Ensifer sp. PDNC004: one gene and its partner. The protein of the gene in region 2 interacts with the protein of the main gene of each other region in a pairwise test. Links are inferred from orthologs where the notes say so. Each region holds a gene or a part of one and is shown on either strand. Other genes may lie near its edges.

What was found. The genes of interacting proteins can lie anywhere in the genome.
Region 1: the proteins of ligA (region 2) and leuS interact in binary tests that used the Escherichia coli proteins (3 or more experiments, as listed by UniProt). The link is inferred for Ensifer sp. PDNC004 from one-to-one orthologs.

The regions. Positions count from the first base shown.
Region 1 is NZ_CP070353.1:2,934,071-2,939,894, forward strand. What follows is about bases 2,634-5,765. They hold leuS (leucine--tRNA ligase), read right to left. Parts: upstream 5,462-5,765; coding sequence 2,834-5,461; downstream 2,634-2,833. Other genes in these bases: lptE (LPS assembly lipoprotein LptE), read right to left, coding at 2,634-2,847; JVX98_RS22585 (YggS family pyridoxal phosphate-dependent enzyme), read left to right, coding at 5,685-5,765. Outside these bases: JVX98_RS22560 (ParA family protein), read left to right, coding at 1-146; JVX98_RS22565 (ParB/RepB/Spo0J family partition protein), read left to right, coding at 182-1,072; holA (DNA polymerase III subunit delta), read right to left, coding at 1,277-2,311; more of lptE, read right to left, coding at 2,323-2,633; more of JVX98_RS22585, read left to right, coding at 5,766-5,824.
Region 2 is NZ_CP070353.1:199,534-205,278, forward strand. What follows is about bases 148-3,142. They hold ligA (NAD-dependent DNA ligase LigA), read left to right. Parts: upstream 148-565; coding sequence 566-2,719; downstream 2,720-3,142. Other genes in these bases: JVX98_RS08820 (hypothetical protein), read left to right, coding at 148-490; JVX98_RS08830 (CatB-related O-acetyltransferase), read right to left, coding at 2,751-3,142. Also shown: more of JVX98_RS08820, read left to right, coding at 1-147; more of JVX98_RS08830, read right to left, coding at 3,143-3,404; JVX98_RS08835 (VOC family protein), read right to left, coding at 3,611-4,018; JVX98_RS08840 (hypothetical protein), read right to left, coding at 4,349-4,648; panC (pantoate--beta-alanine ligase), read left to right, coding at 4,898-5,745. UniProt on the Escherichia coli protein: DNA ligase that catalyzes the formation of phosphodiester linkages between 5'-phosphoryl and 3'-hydroxyl groups in double-stranded DNA using NAD as a coenzyme and as the energy source for the reaction.

The DNA of each region.
Region 1 (5,824 bases), 2.7 Mb from region 2 along the record:
TGATCCCGCGCAATGTTCGCGTCTCGGAAGCCCCGTCCTACGGCAAACCGGCCATTCTGTATGATCTGAAATGCGCCGGCAGCCAGGCCTATCTGCAGCTGGCCTCCGAAGTCATTCAGCGCGAGCGCCAGCGCAAGGCAGCATAATCATTTCGGTAGCGTAATTTAACTCGGGTGACGATATGAACGACGATAGCTCGAAGAGGCGGCTCGGTCGCGGACTGGCCGCGTTGATCGGCGAGATGGATCAGCCGTTGCAAACGGGCGCGGCCGCCCCTGCCCCGGTCAATCCTGACCGGCGCGTGCCGATCGAGTTCGTATCGCGCAATCCGCGCAACCCGCGTCGCCAGTTCGACGAGGCTGAACTGCAGGATCTTGCCAATTCGATCCGCCAGCACGGGATCGTTCAGCCGGTCGTTGCCCGGACGATCGGCGCCGATCGCTACGAGATCATCGCCGGTGAGCGCCGCTGGCGTGCGGCACAGTTGGCCGGATTCACCGAAATCCCGGTCATCATTCGCGACGTCGACGATCGGACGGCGCTCGAAATCGCCATCGTTGAAAACGTCCAGCGCTCGGATCTCAATCCGCTGGACGAAGCACTTGGCTACGAGCAGTTGATCGCGGAGCACGGTTACACACAGAACGATCTCGGCGAGATCATCGGCAAGAGCCGAAGCCATGTGGCCAACAGCCTGCGTCTCTTGAAATTGCCTGAGCCGGTTCGAGACATGTTGTCGGAAGGCACGCTGTCCGCCGGACACGCGCGCGCGCTCATTCCGACGTCGGATCCGGCCACCCTCGCCCGGGCGATCATTGCCAAGGGTCTCTCGGTGCGTGACGCCGAGCGTATCGCGCAGAACGATATTCGTGCGCAGAACGATCCGAACTACGGCAAGACCGCCCGTCGCGACGAGAAGGATGCAGACACGCTGGCGCTCGAGCGTACGCTGTCCGATAGCCTCGGGCTTGAAGTCACCGTGAACCACAAGGCGTCCGGTGGCCATCTGCGCATCGCCTACAAGACGCTGGATCAGCTTGAAGAAATCTGCCGGCTGCTGGAGCGGCGATAAGCCACTCCTTCAGATCTCGAATTCATGCGTTGATGGCGCGCCGCCCGAAGAGCGGCGCGCCTAATTGTTTGATATAACGAGATCTTTTCGCATTCAGCCTAATTCGGCTGGTGACTTGAAGGCATCCAAACATCTCCGGCAGACAGGCCGAAAGCCTGCGGTGAAACTCGGACATGGAAGCAGCAATGGGCCTGGGCGGAGAGCTCAGCGTCGCGCCGACTGCACCGCAATCGCCATCAGGTTCTGTAGCACAAGGCTCTCTTCCAGGCTCGCGCGGCTGCGGCTCTGAAAAATGGTCGTCTGTAGGCGGTTGAGTTCGCGACGGATGGCCGGGCTCGACCAGTGCTTCAAGGCCGCCTCGACGATCGGCTTGCGGCGAAAGTGCAGACCACGTCCGAGGGTGGCGATCACCTGGCCGGCCTGCTGACGGCTCGCGTCCATCTCGGCGCGCATCACATCGAGTTGCTGGAACTGGCGCAGGCACGCCTGCAGCACCAGAAAGGCCGGCGTCTTGGATGTCGTGATCTTCTGCATGGCGTGCAGCAAACCATCGAGGTCGCCCTTCAGCACCGCATCGACTGCATCGTCGACGGAGATGGCGCTGGCATCGCCAACGATATCGAGAACGTCCTCTTCGTCCACCGTGGACTTGCCACGGCAGTAGAGCGCGAGCTTTCGCAACTCGTTGCGCGAGGCCAGCCGGTCGCCGCCGAGCGCCTCCAGCAGCCTTTGCCGCGCCGCGGGGCTGATGCCCAGCTTCTCGTCGCCGAGTTCCTTGTCGATCAGCGCCTGCAGGCTGCGCGTATCGTCACTGTAACAGGCGATACAGGCGGCCGAACGGGCGCTTTCGCCGATCTTTCGAAGTGCCGACCCCTTCTTCAGGTCGCCGGCCTCGACGATCACATAGCTTCCGGTCGGTGGTTCGGTGGACAGGATCTGCAAGGCATCGACCAGCGGCTTTTCGTTGGCTGCGCCACGGACCCAGACGAGCTTTTCGCCGCCGAAGAGGCCGATCGAGTTTACCTCATCGAGCAGCCGTCCGGGCGCTTGGGTCAGTTCGCTGACGTCGAGCTTCAACAGCGAAAAGGGATCGTCGAGCGGCACGCCGCAGCGGCCGGCGATTGCCGAAGCACGCTCGGAGACGAGCCCGCGATCGGGCCCGTAGAGGATGAAAAGCCGGTAGACTCCGGCCGACTTCTGGAGAAAGGAGTCGAACTCGTGCGACTTGACCTCGCTCATGCCGACACCGGTTAGCGGCTGAGAGCCGCGGCGATGTCGGCCCGGATCAGCTCGGCCAGTTCCTTCGCCGCGCGGTTTTCGCCGTCACGAACGGCGCGCACCTTGGCAAATTCCTGAACTGGGAAGTCAACGAGGGCCACCGCCGTGCGGTTGCCCGACTTGATGGTCTCGCCCGTACCGATTTTTGTCAGATTGTAGTCCGCCTTGACGACGATACGGCCAGCGCCGGCGCGGTCCTTGGCCTGATCGTAGAGCACGCCCATCGAGCGGTGGGTGACGGTGAGCGCCAGGTGATATTGCGGGTTCGCAGGCTCGCCCTGGCCACCTGCGGCCAGGAAGATCAGCGCGTTGCGCACTTCCTGCTCGACGCGGTCGTTGGCTTCGGAAATCTCGATCGCCGCCAGTGCCGTCGAGGTGCCGACGGGGTCGGAATAGAGCGGCCGGACCTGGCAGCCGGCGAGCGCGGTCAACATGAGCACGCCAGCCAGAACCGGAATCGACCGGATACGGAAACCAGCTCTATCAGACAACGACATTGACGATCCTCTGGGGCACGACGATGATTTTCTTGGGGCTGCTGCCGTTGAGCGCGGACTTGACGGCATCGAGCGCCAGGACGGCGCTTTCGATCGCACTCTGATCCGCATCGCGGGCGATTGTCAAATCAGCGCGCTTCTTGCCATTGATCTGCACCGGCATGGTGATTTCGTTCTCGACGACCAAGGCTGGGTTGAACGCCGGCCAGCGGCGTTCCGCAATCAGCCCTTCGCCGCCGATCTGGCGCCAGCATTCCTCGGCGAGGTGCGGCATCATCGGTGCGATCAGGTCGATCAGGATCGTCGTTGCGTCCTTTACGGCACTTGCCAGGGCCGTGTCGGCCTTGCCGGCGGCAACCTGGGTCAGCGGTGCGGCAAGCGTGTTCACGAGCTCGTAAATGCGCGCCACGGCCTTGTTGAAGGCGAGCTTGTCATAGTCCGCCTCGACCGCACGCAGCGCCTTATGCGCGGCTTGCGAAACCGACAGTCCCTCGCCTTCGAGCGCCGGGGCGGCCTCGATTGCGCGCAGCTTCTCGGCCGCTTCGCTGATCAGGCGCCAGACGCGCTGCACGAAGCGATGCGATCCTTCGACACCGGCTTCGGACCAGATCACGTCACGATCCGGCGGTGAATCGGAGAGAACGAAGAAGCGGGCGGTGTCGGCGCCGTAGGAGGCGATGATGTCGTCGGGATCGACGACGTTCTTCTTCGACTTCGACATCTTTTCGATCGAGCCGATGGCGATGTCCTCACCTGTCTCGATCAGCGTCGCACGCCGGCGTCCATCGATCTCCTCGATGTGGATTTCGGCCGGCGTTACCCATTCGCGCTGGGCGCCTTCGCCGCGGCTATAGGTTTCGTGCACGACCATGCCTTGCGTGAACAGGCCCTTGAACGGCTCGTCGACGGCCACATGGCCGGTCGCTTTCATCGCGCGGGTGAAGAAGCGCGAATAGAGCAGATGCAGGATCGCGTGCTCGATGCCGCCGATGTATTGGTCGACCGGCAGCCAATGGTTGGCGACCTTGGGGTCGGTCGGATTGTCTTCCCACGGCGCGGTGAAGCGCGTGAAATACCAGGACGAATCGACGAAGGTGTCCATCGTGTCCGTCTCGCGGCGGGCGTCCTTGCCGCATTGCGGGCAGGAAACGTGGCGCCAGGTGGCGTGACGGTCGAGCGGATTGCCCGGCTTGTCGAAGGTAACGTCCGGCGGCAGCACGACCGGCAGGTCGGCCTTGGGAACCGGCACGACGCCGCAGTCCTCGCAATGGATGACCGGGATCGGGCAGCCCCAGTAGCGCTGGCGCGAGATGCCCCAGTCACGCAGGCGGAAATTGACCTTGCGCTCGGCACGTGGCGCGCCGTCGAGCATTTCCTTCTCGAGCTTCGAAGCAACGGTCTCGAAGGCGTCTTCCGTCGACAGGCCATCGAGGAAGCGCGAATTGATCATCACGCCGTCGCCGATATAGGCCTCGTCACCGATAGCGAACGTCGCGGCGTCGCCGTCCTTCGGCATGACGACCGGAACGACAGGCAGATCGTATTTGCGCGCGAAGTCGAGGTCGCGCTGGTCGCCGGAGGGGCAGCCGAAGATGGCGCCCGTGCCGTAGTCCATCAGCACGAAGTTCGCGACATAGACCGGCAGTTCCCAGCTCGGATCGAGCGGGTGCTTGGCGCGGATGCCGGTGTCGATGCCCTTCTTCTCGGCCGTTTCAAGGGCTGCGAGCGAGGTACCGGCGCGGCGGCATTCCTCGCAGAATGCATCGACGTCCGGATTGCTGGCCGCCACCTGCCTTGCCAGCGGGTGATCGGCAGCGATCGCGAGGAACGAGGCGCCGAAGAGCGTGTCCGGACGGGTGGTGTAGACGGTGAGTTCGGTTGCGTCGCCGGCGGTGCCTTCGACGATTTCCCAACGCAGCGAAAGGCCCTCGGAGCGGCCGATCCAGTTCTTCTGCATCAGGCGCACCTTCTCGGGCCACTGATCCAGCGTATCGAGCGCGTCGAGCAGTTCCTGGCTGAAGTCGGTGATGCGGAAGAACCATTGCGTCAGTTCGCGCTGTTCGACCAGCGCGCCGGATCGCCAGCCGCGGCCGTCGATCACCTGCTCGTTGGCGAGCACGGTGTTGTCGACAGGGTCCCAGTTGACCTTGGACTGCTTGCGGTAGACGAGGCCCTTTTCCAGGAAGTCCAGGAACAGGTACTGCTGGCGCTGGTAATAGGCGGGGTCGCAGGTTGCGAACTCGCGGTTCCAGTCGAGCGACAGGCCCATGACCTTCAGCTGCGCCTTCATCGAGGCGATGTTCTGGTAGGTCCAGCTGGCCGGGTGCACGCCACGCTCCATGGCGGCGTTTTCGGCCGGCATGCCGAAGGCGTCCCAACCCATCGGGTGCAGCACGTTGAAGCCGCGGGCGCGCTTGTAGCGCGCTACCACGTCACCCATGGTGTAGTTGCGCACGTGTCCCATGTGGATGCGGCCCGAGGGATAGGGGAACATCTCGAGCACGTAGTACTTTTCGCGCGGATCATCGTTCTCGGTCTGGAAGACCTCGTTCTTTTCCCATTCCTGCTGCCAACGGGGCTCGGCATCACGCGGATTGTATCGTTCGCTAGACATGTCTTTTCGATGTTCCGGAAGTTCTGCGGCGCATAGTTGCGCCTCATGATAGTTGGGGTGACCTTCACCACGAAACCGCCTGACGGTCAAGTTTTTGAAGGGTTTGGCGCGACACTTTGGCGGATTTGAGCCGGTCCACGACGGAGCGGCCTTGGCAATCGGCTCAACTTTGCCTAAGCCGCTCGGTCAGTGGTTTGGAAATCCCGTGTCGGAGAGCAGGTCCATGGAAGTTCAAGAGCGGTTGCAGGATGTCGTGAGCCGGATTCAGGCGGCGGAGAAGTCCGCTGGTCGCGCCAAAGGCGGCGTCACGCTTGTGGCTGTTTCCAAGACCTTCGACGCTGATGCCATCCGCCCGGTGATCGC
Region 2 (5,745 bases):
CGAGAAGAACCACTTCAAACTGTTCCTGCAGGGCCACTATGCCTTCGACAATCTCTTGGCGAGCGGCCTGCTCGCCCACCCACAGGCGCGAAAGGCGAAAGTCGTCTATCTCGCGACCATCCTCAACCTGAGCTTCCTGCTCGATTCCATGCGTGCCGAGCGTCGGCGGCAGAACGGCATCCTCGTCTGGGCGACGGTCTCGGCGATCCTCGAACACCACACGTTCCCGCCCGATGGCATCGACATCTACAGCATCGGCTGGGACAAGGGCGGGGCCGCGATCCTGAAGATGTTCGGCCTGCAGCCGGTCAGCCGGGTTATGCGTGGCGAGGCGAAAGGCAAATGGATCTACTGCAAGCGTGGCGTCCAGAAAAAGGACCTCGAGGCCATCCGCGGCCGCTATCAGAAGCGCTATGAACGCTGGTGCGAGCTGGATGTCCGGCCGCTTGGCGGGCTCGCGACGGGGAGGGCCAATGCCACGGGCGCGTGAGTTGACGGCGCCGGACGGTCTTTTCTTTCCCAGCGGTTGCTCTACAAAACGACTCCGAATCCGGAGTTGTCGCGCATGTCCCAAGAATTGAAACCCGTCGAGAATCTCAACGAAGCGGAAGCGGCCGAAGCGCTTGCCTTTCTTGCGGCTGAGCTTGCGCGCCACGACGCGCTTTATCACGGCAAGGACGCGCCTGAGATTTCGGATGCGGACTATGACGCGCTGAAGCGGCGCAACGACGCGATCGAGGCGCGTTTTCCGGCGCTGATCCGCGAGGACAGCCCGTCGAGGAAGGTGGGCGCCGCCCCCTCCGTCACCTTCCAGCCGGTCGTTCATGCCCGGCCGATGCTGTCGCTCGACAACACGTTTTCCGACGAGGACGCCCGCGATTTCGTCGCCTCGGTCTATCGCTTCCTCGGTCAGCTGCCTGACAATTCGATTGCCTTTACCGCGGAGCCGAAGATCGACGGGCTCTCCATGTCGCTGCGCTACGAGAACCGCCGGCTGGTGACGGCCGCAACCCGCGGCGACGGTACGACCGGTGAAAACGTCACCGCCAACATCCGCACCATCGGCATGATCCCGCAGACGCTGCCGGCGGGCGCGCCTGATATCGTCGAGGTGCGCGGCGAAATCTACATGGCGAAGTCGGATTTTGCCGCCCTCAACGCCGAGATGGCGGCGCTCGGCAAGCCGCTCTACGTCAACCCGCGCAACACGGCTTCCGGGTCGCTGCGCCAGCTCGACGCCAAGGTGACGGCGAGCCGCAAGCTGCGTTTCTTTGCCTATGCCTGGGGCGAGATTTCGGACATGCCCGCCGATACGCAGATGGGCATGGTCGAGGTCTTCAAGTCCTGGGGCTTCCCCGTCAACCCGCTGATGCAGCGGCTCTCCTCGGCCGATGCGCTGCTCGAACATTACCACCACATCGAGCGCGAACGGCCGGATCTCGACTACGACATCGACGGCGTCGTCTACAAGGTCGACCGGCTCGACCTGCAGGCCCGCCTCGGTTTCCGCTCGCGCTCGCCGCGTTGGGCGACGGCCCACAAGTTCCCGGCCGAGCAGGCATTTACCCGGCTCACCGCAATCGACATCCAGGTCGGCCGCACCGGCGCGCTGACGCCGGTTGCGCGCCTGGAGCCGATCACGGTCGGCGGCGTCGTCGTCACCAATGCGACGCTGCACAACGAGGATTACATCAAGGGTCTCGGCAATTCGGGCGAGCCCATCCGCGAGGGCCGCGACATCCGCATCGGCGACATGGTGATCGTCCAGCGCGCCGGCGACGTCATTCCGCAGATCGTCGATGTCGTCATGGACGAGCGTAAGGAAGGCTCCGAGCCCTATCGTTTCCCGACGACATGCCCCGTCTGCGGCAGCCATGCGGTGCGCGACATCAACGAGAAGACCGGCAAGGTGGATGCGGTACGCCGCTGCACCGGCGGCTTCGTCTGCCGCGCCCAGGCGGTCGAGCACCTCAAGCACTTCGTCTCGCGCAACGCCTATGACATCGAGGGCCTCGGTTCCAAGCAGATCGAGTTCTTCTTCGAAAGCGAGGATCCGACGCTTTCGATCCGCACGGCGCCCGACATCTTCACGCTGGAGAAGCGCCAGGAGGCGTCGCTCACCAAGCTCGAAAACATCGACGGCTTCGGCCGCGTCAGCGTGCGCAAGCTCTATGACGCCATCAATACGCGCCGCTCCATCGCGCTCCAGCGGTTCATCTACGCGCTCGGCATCCGCCATGTGGGCGAGACGACGGCGAAGCTCTTGGCGCGCTCCTACGGCACTTATGAACACTTCGGCACGGCGATGAGCGAGGCTTCGACGTTTACGGGCGACGCCTGGAACGAACTCAACAGCATCGACGGCATCGGCGAGGTCGTCGCCCGCGCCATCGTCGAGTTCTACAAGGAGCCGCGCAACCTCGAAGTGGTCAACCGGCTGCTGTCCGAGGTGACGCCGGAGGCGGCGGAAACACCGGTCGCCAGCGACAGCCCGGTCGCCGGCAAGACGGTCGTCTTCACCGGTTCGCTTGAAAAGATGACGCGCGACGAGGCCAAGGCCAAGGCGGAAAGCCTCGGCGCCAAGGTGGCCGGATCCGTATCGAAGAAGACGGATATCGTGGTTGCCGGCCCGGGGGCCGGCTCCAAGCTCGACAAGGCCCGCGAACTCGGTGTCGCGACCATGGACGAGGACGAGTGGCTGGCGCTGATCGGCGGGTGATCCCCGCCGGTTGGCAATCGGCGGAGCGTCGTTAAGCCTGCCTGCTGTCGTACTCTTCGGAGGCGGCTTTGAGGGCGGCAATATCGTCGGCGCAGATGAAACGGCGCAGCGCGTCGAACTTTGCTCGTTCCCACCGGTAGATGCCGAGCGCAAGCAGCGTCTCGACATCGGCCGCGGGGAAGCGCTGGCGGACGGGGCGGGCGGGGTTCCCCGCAACGATGGTGTAGGGTGCAACGTCCTTCGTGACGATGGCGCCCGACGCCACGACGGCGCCTTCACCCAGCGTCACACCCGGCATGATCATGGCCCGCATGCCGATCCAGGCGCCGTCGCCGATGAGGGTGTCGCCCTTGCCGACATAGGCTTCGCCGATCACTTCGAGGAAGGGATATAGGCTCACCCAATCGGTGCGATGGGTGTGGTTGCCACCCATGAGGATCACCGCCTCGGCGCCAATCGCGACATAGTCGCCGATCCGCAGCTGGTCGATCGGCCATTGCGGCTCCCAGGCCTTTAGACTGTAGTCGTCGCCATAGAGGTAGCGAACCACACTTTCCTCGAAGGAACCGGTCCAGGCGTTGCTGTAGTAGCTGTTGGTGCCGCGCACATGGATGTTCGGGTTGCGCACGGTCTCGTGCAGAAGCTCGACTTTGGACCAATGCTTGGCTTCGACCTTCGTGGACATGGGGTTCCTCATTCTCAATGCTTGCAAGCGAAGCTGCGTCCGCTCGCCTTTCGTATTCCGTCCCAACTATCGGATTTACCGACCGCTTTCTTCTCAAATCGAGCGCCGACCGGAAGCTCTGGCCGGCACTGCGACCATTCCATCACACAAAAACGCCCGCCACTTTGGGCGGCAGGCGCAAGGTTTCGGGGTACTGCCTGAGATCATCAGCCCTGCTGCTGGGCTGCTTCCTGGTCCATCCACATGAACTCCCAGACGTGGCCGTCGAGGTCCTGGAAGGAAATGCCGTACATGAAGCCGTAGTCGAGCGCCGGCTTCCAGGGCTTGGCGCCGGCAGCGAGCGCCTTGGCGAGCATGTCGTCGCATTCGGCGCGGCTTCCGGCAGAAAGGGCGGTGATGACTTCGGTGCCTTTGCGGGCATCGCTGATCTCGCCGGTGATGAAGTCACGGAACTTCGGTTCGGTCAGGAGCATGACGAAAATATTGTCCGAGATCACAGTGCAAGCGGCCGTATCGTCGGAGAACTGCTCGTTGAAGGTGAAGCCGAGCGCGGCGAAGAATGCGCGCGAGGCCTTCAGATCCTTGACCGGCAGGTTTACGAAAATCATGCGCATGAAATGCTCCTTGGAATGGATTTTGTGTTTTACGGATCTGATCACTTCGTTGTTTTTCCGAAACCGCGAAGCGATCCAACTCTTTGATTGACGCAACTCCGGACGGAAAACCGCGTCGCACTTTTCCTGGAGTTGCCCTAAGGACGAACGCCGGTCGACGGTCCCGACATCGGCTCAAAGATTTTTTCGAGCCGGGCGGATGTGGGGCGCAACTTCAGGTTTTCAAGCGGAGCGGGGCCTGCGTCGAAGCTGCTATTGGATCGACGGGTGCTAGCGGCTGCGTGCAGCCTCAAAGGGCGCTCGAAGGCGCGCCGCGGCTTGGTGCCATTGTCACTTCACGGTGCAGATGCCGTTGGCGCCGCCTTTGCCGGTGTAGGACACGCTCGGCGAGCCGTCGGGATTGATGCTGAGCGAGATGGTAACGCCCGCACCCTTGGCCTCGTAGTAGTTCTCGTTGAACACCTTGAGCTTCGCTTCCTTGCCATTGATGTAGATCGGGCCGCCTTCGTCGGCATGGACCTCGATCTTGCCGGGGCAGGTGGCGTTGACGAGCGGGATTTTGGCTTCGGCGGCCGCGGCGAAGGCAAGCGTCGGGACAAGAAGGCCGAGAAGGCGCAGGCAGGGTTTCATCTCGCTCTCCAGCGTGGGTTGCAGGTGGCATCGATGGCCAACCGTGACAGGCTGTCGGTGGAAGTCAAGCGCGGCCGCGCGTCATCAACCTGTCATCAATCCGATTGTTTTTTTGCGCTGCACAAGATAGAGGATTGCAGCCGAATTTTATGCAAATGCCTTTTCACGGAGCAGGTCGCGACCATCTCCGAAGGCAGCGCGCCAGCATCCCAAAGGGCAGGGCGCCGGCGCGGATTGGAGGGTCCGGAGATGAAGACGTTCACCACCATCGCCGAGCTGCGTGCAGCGCTTGCCGAGCATAAACGTGCCGGCCAGACCGTCGGCTTCGTGCCGACCATGGGCTACCTGCATGTCGGCCATATGGAGCTGATGCGCCGGGCGCGCGAGGAAAACGACATCGTCGTGGCCAGCATCTTCGTCAATCCGCTGCAGTTCGGCGCCAACGAAGACCTCTCCAAATATCCGCGCGATCTCGCTCGCGACCAGGCGATGCTCGAAGCGGGCAGCGTCGACTATCTCTTCGCCCCCGGTGTGGCCGACATGTATCCGCGGCCGATGGAGACTGCGGTCGACGTGCCGACGCTCGGCAGCGAGCTCGAGGGCGCGGTGCGCCCCGGCCATTTCGCCGGAGTCGCCACGGTCGTTACCAAGCTCTTCAACATCGTCGGGCCCGATCGTGCCTACTTCGGCGAGAAGGATTTCCAGCAGCTGCAGATCATCCGCCGCATGGTGGAGGACCTTGCCCAGCCGGTGACCGTCATCGGCGTGCCGACGGTCCGCGAGGCCGACGGGCTCGCCTGCTCGTCGCGCAATGTCTACCTGACGGCGGAAGAGCGGCGTGCGGCGGCGATCGTGCCGAAGGCGCTCGATGAGGCGGCCCGTCTCGTCGCATCCGGCGTCTACGATGTCGCGGCACTCGAAAAGGCCGTGACCGCCTTCCTTGCGGGCGAGCCGCTGGCGAAGCCCGAGGTCGTGGCGGTCCGCGATCCCGAGACGCTGGAGACGCTTGAAACCATCGGCGACCGGCCGGTGCTGCTGCTTCTCTTCGTCCGCTTCGGCACGACGAAGCTGCTCGACAACCGTGTGATCGCCCCGAA